DNA from 3 places in the Novosphingobium sp. 550D genome. Region 1 is predicted to be linked to each of the others. Evidence: predicted binding sites of a transcription regulator. Region 1 holds the regulator's gene; each other region holds the start of a gene.

The links. Region 1 encodes LexA, which represses DNA repair genes until DNA is damaged. Its sites were predicted from a motif close to GTTCCNCNCTTGTTCT; they were not measured.
Region 2: AC2S2E_RS14185 (PA0069 family radical SAM protein) is a predicted target of LexA. The motif match lies at 1,325-1,340, and genes of this name have one in related genera.
Region 3: AC2S2E_RS02470 (Y-family DNA polymerase) is a predicted target of LexA. The motif match lies at 1,441-1,456, and genes of this name have one in related genera.

Annotation. Positions count from the first base shown of each region.
Region 1 is NZ_CM171613.1:2,163,915-2,166,181, reverse strand. Features, by position in the region: gene AC2S2E_RS10150 (molybdopterin molybdotransferase MoeA) at 1-659, shown strand, start outside; gene lexA (transcriptional repressor LexA) at 726-1,409, shown strand; gene AC2S2E_RS10140 (ComEC/Rec2 family competence protein) at 1,456-2,267, opposite strand, start outside.
Region 2 is NZ_CM171613.1:2,985,427-2,987,693, forward strand. Features, by position in the region: gene moaB (molybdenum cofactor biosynthesis protein B) at 1-332, shown strand, start outside; gene AC2S2E_RS14180 (arylamine N-acetyltransferase family protein) at 371-1,249, opposite strand; gene AC2S2E_RS14185 (PA0069 family radical SAM protein) at 1,350-2,267, shown strand, end outside.
Region 3 is NZ_CM171613.1:509,421-511,687, reverse strand. Features, by position in the region: gene AC2S2E_RS02475 (hypothetical protein) at 1-163, opposite strand, end outside; gene AC2S2E_RS02470 (Y-family DNA polymerase) at 160-1,407, opposite strand; gene AC2S2E_RS02465 (MarR family winged helix-turn-helix transcriptional regulator) at 1,576-2,031, opposite strand; gene AC2S2E_RS02460 (HPP family protein) at 2,168-2,267, shown strand, end outside.

The sequences.
Region 1 (2,267 bases):
GGGATGAATTGGTGGCGCCCGGCCTCGATTGCCCGCCCCACCGCCTGCCCGCCAGCAACGGCGCAATGTTGGCGGCGATGGCATCAGGCGTGGCCGGAGACATCCTGCGCCTTGGACCAGTGACCGATGATCTGTCTGCGCTGGACGCCGCCTTGGCGCGTGCAGGCGATGTTGATGTGATTGTCACCAGCGGCGGCGCATCGGTGGGCGATCACGACCTGATCCAGCCCGCCTTGCTGAATTGGGGCGCGCAGGTCGATTTCTGGAAGGTCGCGATCCGGCCCGGCAAACCCCTGCTGGTGGCGACGCGCGGGCATCAGATCGTGATCGGCCTGCCAGGCAATCCGGTGTCCAGCTTTGTGACCGCGCATTTGTTCCTGCTGCCGCTGCTGCGCGCGATGCAGGGGGCAGCCAATCCTTTGCCCAGGACCGCGATGGCGCAATTGAGCGAACCGCTGGGTCCGGGGGCCGACAGGCGCGAATTCATCCGTGGATGGTGGGACGGCCAAAATGTCCTGCCACGTCCTATGCGCGATTCCTCTGCGCTGGCGGCGATGGCGGCCAGCAATTGCCTGATCGAACATATGGCGAATGCACCATCGGCGGCGGCCGGCGATAGGGTGAAGATCCATTTGATCGAAAATGGCGGAAGCGCTTGACGTAAGGGCAATGGTTGCGTAATTGTTCCGCAATTGTTCACGCAACACCCCCGTTGGGAGGTCACAATGCTCACCCGGAAACAGCATGAATTGCTGCGCTTCATCCAAGCCAGCCTTGAGGAAACGGGCGTTTCGCCCAGCTTTGAGGAAATGAAAGAAGCGCTCGATCTGAAGTCGAAATCGGGGGTGCATCGCCTGATCTCCGCTCTGGAGGAACGCGGTTTTATCCGCCGCCTGCCCAACCGCGCCCGCGCTTTGGAAGTGTTGCGCCAGCCCGAAGACGTCACCCCGCCGGTCGCGGCCAAGGCTGCGGCACCCAAGAAGGTGGTCGAGGCACCCAAGCCTGTCGTGCCCGCCGCGGCCAATGACGTGGTGGAAATCCCGCTGCATGGGCGCATCGCGGCCGGCGTTCCGATCGAGGCAATGGAAGGTCAGACCATGCTGCCGGTCCCGGCGGCCTTGCTGGGTTCGGGCGAACATTACGCGCTTGAGGTTTCGGGCGATTCCATGGTCGAAGCGGGCATTTTGGACGGCGATCTGGCACTGATCCGCAAGACCGACATTGCGCGCGAAGGCGAGATTGTCGTCGCCCTTGTACGCGGCGAGGAAGCGACGCTGAAATATCTACGGCGCGAACGCGGTCTGGTCCGCCTGGACCCGGCCAATGCGGCCTATGACCCGCAATATTATCAGCCCGGCGAAGTACAGGTTCAAGGCAAGCTGGCCGGCTTGCTCCGCCGGTATCATTAAGCACCCTGCTTGATCGGGAGGGGGTTGTAACGCCCTCTCCTAATCATCACCTATCGTCATATCCTGCTTTAGACGTCATATCCTGCTTTAGACTAGGCGCGCGCCACCACGGATGTTGCCCCTGCCCCTGCGCCACAGTGACAATTTTCCCTCGGTTCAGATAGATCGCCATCCCGCCGGTCCGATAGAGCAGCGCCTCATCCGCGCGCAGGAAACGGGGGCGGCACGAAGGCTGTAACGCCACCCGTGAGACGACAATATCGACCGCCGCACAAGCCTTGGCCATCGCCGCTTCGTCAACAAAGCCTTCCCCCCGCGCCGCAAGGATGGCCCAATCCCGCTCTCCTTGCCTGATCGTGACACGACAGAAGCTTTGATTGCAGGTCGAGCCACGCCACTGTTCAATCGGCAATACAGCGCCAGACAGCCCGGCCGCTTCCTGCATGGCATCCGAAGTGTAATTTGAACGCCCTTGACCCATTACCAGCAATTGCCCGGTTTGCGGATCGATCAATCCCAATTGACGTCCGTCACCCGTGATCATGACATCGGGCGGCGCTGATAATGCCAGCCACAGGCAACCAAGGACCGCAGGCACCAGTCCCAGCAGTCGAATAGTCCCGCGCCAAAGCGCCAGCCATAACAGGCCCAGCACGATGAAAGCATAGGTGCCCCCCGCCATAACCGACAATTGCGTCACGGCATCGGGCCGCGCGCCCACCCATCGCGCAAGCCCAATCAGGCCATCCAGCGACAAGCCGCAAAGGCCCCAGAACGGCCCGCCCATGCCAATCATATCGAAAACCAAACCCGCGGCAATCAAAGGCATAGTGACAAAGGTCGTCAGCGGGATGGCAA
Region 2 (2,267 bases), 820 kb from region 1:
AGATCGACTGCATTATCTCGACCGGCGGCACCGGCCTGACGGGGCGGGATGTGACGCCTGAAGCGCTGGAGCAGATCATCATCGCCCATAGCGGCAAGCTGATCCCCGGCTTTGGCGAACTTTTCCGCTGGCTTTCGTATAAATCGATCGGCACCAGCACGGTGCAATCGCGCGCCATGGCGATCATGGCGGGGGCGACCTATATCTTTGCCCTGCCCGGTTCAAATGGCGCGGTAAAGGATGGCTGGGACGGCATCCTGTTTGAACAGTTGGACAGTCGCAACCGCCCTTGCAATTTCGTCGAACTGATGCCGCGATTGAAGGAAGTCTGAGCGTTTAGATCGGGCGCGAAGATGCCCTTTCGCGCCCGTCAGAACAGGCCCAGCGCGGCCACTTCTTCACGCGTCAATTCCACCCGGAACAGATCGGCCAAGGCCTTGCGCCAATCTTCGCCATTGGCCAATTCCATCACATCGCCCCGCCCGCCGGAATAGACACTGAGCCGCCGCGCGTTGAGCGAAGCAAAGCCATCCTCCAGCACGATGGAGGCGATATGGGCGGTGGTGAAACGGGTGTTGGCGCGCGTAAATGTCCAATGGTTGGACAGTTCCAGATCAATCGGTGCGACCTGCGTCAGATTGAAGCCATACTGCCTCTGCCAGTCGGGGGATGTCACGCGGCCATCGGTGGCGTCGGTCGGACCGCGACGTTCAACCAGCCATTCGCCCATGATGCTGCCCGGATCACCCGCTTTGGTAATGCGGTGCTGGGCGCCATCGGGCGATCGCGCCGTGGCCCCATCGGTCAAGGGCATGGCCGGAACATAGGAACCGCCGAAACCTGCATCGGCAATCCACGCCTGTCCATCCAGATCGACCAGGCGGAATGTATGCGTCATAGGCGGCGGCGCGGCATCCTCTGGCAAACCCAGAAACACGCGGGCGAGCAGCGGTCGGTTGTCAAAACCCAAACGGCCCAGCATGTCGCCAAACAGCGCATTATGTTCAAAACAATAACCGCCGCGCGCGCCCATCACCAATTTGCCGAAAATCGCGTCGGGATCGACACTGACGCCGCGCCCCAGCATCACGTCCAGATTTTCAAAGCCGATGTTCATGCGATGCGCGCGCTGCACCGCCTCCAGCCCCTCTGCATCCATCTCTATCGGGCCGGCCACGCCGATCCGCGCCAGATAGAGCGCAAGGTAATCAGCATTAGCAGGGATCAAGGAAGCATAGGGCGCGGTCATGCGGATTTTCCGGTAAATTTTAGGCTGGCGGTTCTTTAGGAGTGGAGCGGCGAATTGGCCAGAGCTTGAATTATTGTTCCACCTATGTTCTAAAGCGCCAATGTTCAAACCACCCCCTCCCCGCGGACGCGGCGCGCAAAGTGGATCGCTTTCCACCCGCTTTGCCCTGCCCCAGCGTGAGGTGGATGGAGACTGGCTTGATGCGATGGAGAATGTGGATGGCGGGCCGCCGCCTTTGCGCACAGTCGTGACCGAGGAGGCGGCGCGCAAGATCATCTCGCGCAACAAATCGCCCGATGTGCCGTTTGACCGCTCAATCAACGCCTATCGCGGGTGCGAGCATGGCTGCATCTATTGCTATGCGCGGCCCACCCATGCCTATCTCGGCCTTTCGCCGGGGCTGGATTTTGAAAGCCGGTTGTTCGCCAAGCCAGAGGCGGCGCGATTGTTGCGCCGCGAATTGGGCGCACGCGGATATACGCCCGCGCCCATTGCGATGGGCACGAACACCGATCCCTATCAGCCTATCGAGGCACGCTATCGCCTGACCCGGCAAGTGCTGGAGGTGTGCCTTGAAACACGCCATCCGGTGACGATCACCACCAAATCGGACCGCATCCTGCATGACATCGACCTATTATCCGAACTGGCGCGCCATCATCTGACGGCGGTGGCCATTTCGGTGACCAGCCTTGATGCGCGGCTTTCGCGCCTGCTTGAACCGCGTGCGGCAAGTCCCTTCAAGCGGTTGGACGCCATAGAGAAATTGAGCACGGCAGGCGTGCCGGTATGGGTCAATGTTTCGCCCATCGTCCCCGCCATCACCGAGGAATGGATCGAGCGCATTCTGGAAGAAGCCGCAGGGCGCGGGGCCAAGGGAGCAAGTTGGATCATGCTGCGCCTGCCCCATGAGGTGGCGCCGCTGTTCCGCGAATGGCTGGACGCGCATTTCCCCGACCGGGCGGACAAGGTGATGCATATCGTCCAATCCATGCGCGGCGGCGCGGATTATCATAGC
Region 3 (2,267 bases), 1.7 Mb from region 1:
GGGCGCGGGCCTGCACTTCCGACAGCCACAGGTGCCCGAAATCGCCCAGAGCCAACAACTGTGCCGGCGTCACGAAGCGCACCTTGCCGCAGACGCGGCAGGTAAGCTCAAGCCGTGTGTCGGCATCGAGGTCGCGCAACTGGATGGCATCGAGCCAGCTCACCAGCTGTCCTCCGCCTCGGGGATCCGGGTATAGCTGATCTTCGACCCGACATTGCCGCCGACGGGAGGAGCCCACGGACCTACGCTCACCACCGTCTGGCCGAAGCGCGAATTGAGGCCGTCCATGGTCCGGCTCAGCGCCTCGCAGCGCTGCCTCTCCTTGTCGTCATTGGCGAACAGATCGGGCTGTCGTGCAGAATCGAGCGTCAATTCCCCCAGCGTCACGCTAACGCGCATGATCTTCATCGTCGGCGGGATCACCCCCGTCACGCGCTCCCAAAGCTCGCTGAGCGCGGCGAGAATGGCCATGTCATCCTGAACCTCGCCCAAGGGCGCAACATTGCCCCAGCCACGCTCAAAGCCCTTGAGCCAGAGATAGAGCGCCGAGGCATAGAAATTGGATCGCCGCATCCGCCGCGCGGCTTTCACCAGCAGCAGGCGGGCAATGGCGCGGGCATCATCAAGATTTCGATGATCGGGCGGCAGCACACGGGCATGGCCGAACATGTTCCGCTCGGTCTCGGGTGCCTCCACCGCATAGCCATGGAGCGCATACCACAGCCGTTCACCCGTCACGTTTCGCCAGATCGCCCGCATCTGCTTGGGTTGCAGCGCCAGCAAGCCAGGAACATCGCCAACGCGGGCTGCCGCAAGCCGCTTGACCATTGATCGTCCGATGCCGGGGATATCCTCCAGCTTGAGCCGGGCGAGCTGGCCTGGAACATCCTCAGGATACCAGATCGTCAGACCATCGGGTTTTTTCGTGTCGCTGGCGATCTTGGCCAAATGTCGATTGGCGGCAAAGCCGATCGAGCAGGTCAGCGTGGCGCCGATATTGTAGCGGATCGTGTTTTTGATCCGCTGGGCAAGATCGCTGGGATCACCCCTCTGCGTATCGTCCAGCCAGCACGAGACTTCGTCGATCGATTTCACCTGATCGACCGGGATCACCGACCCGATCTCGGAGATCAGGGCATTGTGCGCTCTGCGATAGAGGTCCGGTTTTTGCGGCACGAAAACAATGTCCCGGCAGATCCGGCGCGCTTCATCGACCATCATTATGTTTTTCACGCCGCGCGCCTTCGCCTCGCGTGAACAAGCGATGATGCAGGTGCGCCCGCCACCGGCATAGGGGATCACACCAACCGGCCTACCCCGAAGGCGGGGGTCGCGCAGTTGCTCGACGGACGCAAAGAATCCATCAAAATCAAGGTAAAGGTGTTCAATCGTTGTTGGTTTTCGCATGGGCTCCAGCCCGAATCGGGTGAGCCACAAATGAGAACATAATGGGAACTTGTAGGCAATAGGGCCGCACCCAGCATGAAAGCGATGGGCACTCAGATCATTGGGAAATTTGGCTTGAAATTGCGTAAATCAAGCCGGATCTGGCCCCGAGCTACCGGCGAATGCAGCTCAAGGCGAATTGAGAAAGGCAATTTGCTCCAGCAATCCCGCAAGTACGGGGCGGATGCGGAGAAGTTCTGTGCGGTGTGCCAGCGTCAGTTTGGCAAGCGTGGTCTCGGCGTTCTTGGTTAGCCCCAGCACAACCCTGCGCCGATCAGCCTCACTCGGCTGCCGAACGATCAGACCCAAACGGACCAGGCGATCAACCAACCCGGTCACGCTGTGTGGACGCAACAATAGTCGGTCGGCCAATTCTCCGACCGAAATCTGACGTCCCCGGGCCGCACGGATAGCCAGCAAAGCCTGATGCTGCTGTGGCATCAGGCCAACATTGTTCGCGGCAGCCTCGCTGAAGTGCAAAAAGCCGCGCATGGTATGGCGAAATTCCGCCAGCGCCTCATAATCGGTATCGGTAAGATCAAGGGACTCAGGGAGATGGGGCTGACAGGGAGCAGGTTGCAACATATCGCATTACGATATAATGGGTCGCACCCTCCAGCAACCAGAGAATGGCGCGCATGCCAAAAAAATACGGGCTTTCAGAGCATTCGAACCGTTTGACCTTTGGTTGGTCCGGTGGCCAAAGGCAAGGTGTGAGGCTGTGAGCACGTTTCAGCGCGTTACATCCGCCAGGATTTTCGCGGAATTTGGCGAAAGCTTGCGCGCAGGCCTGGGCATCGTGTTGGGCCTAGCCTTAACGG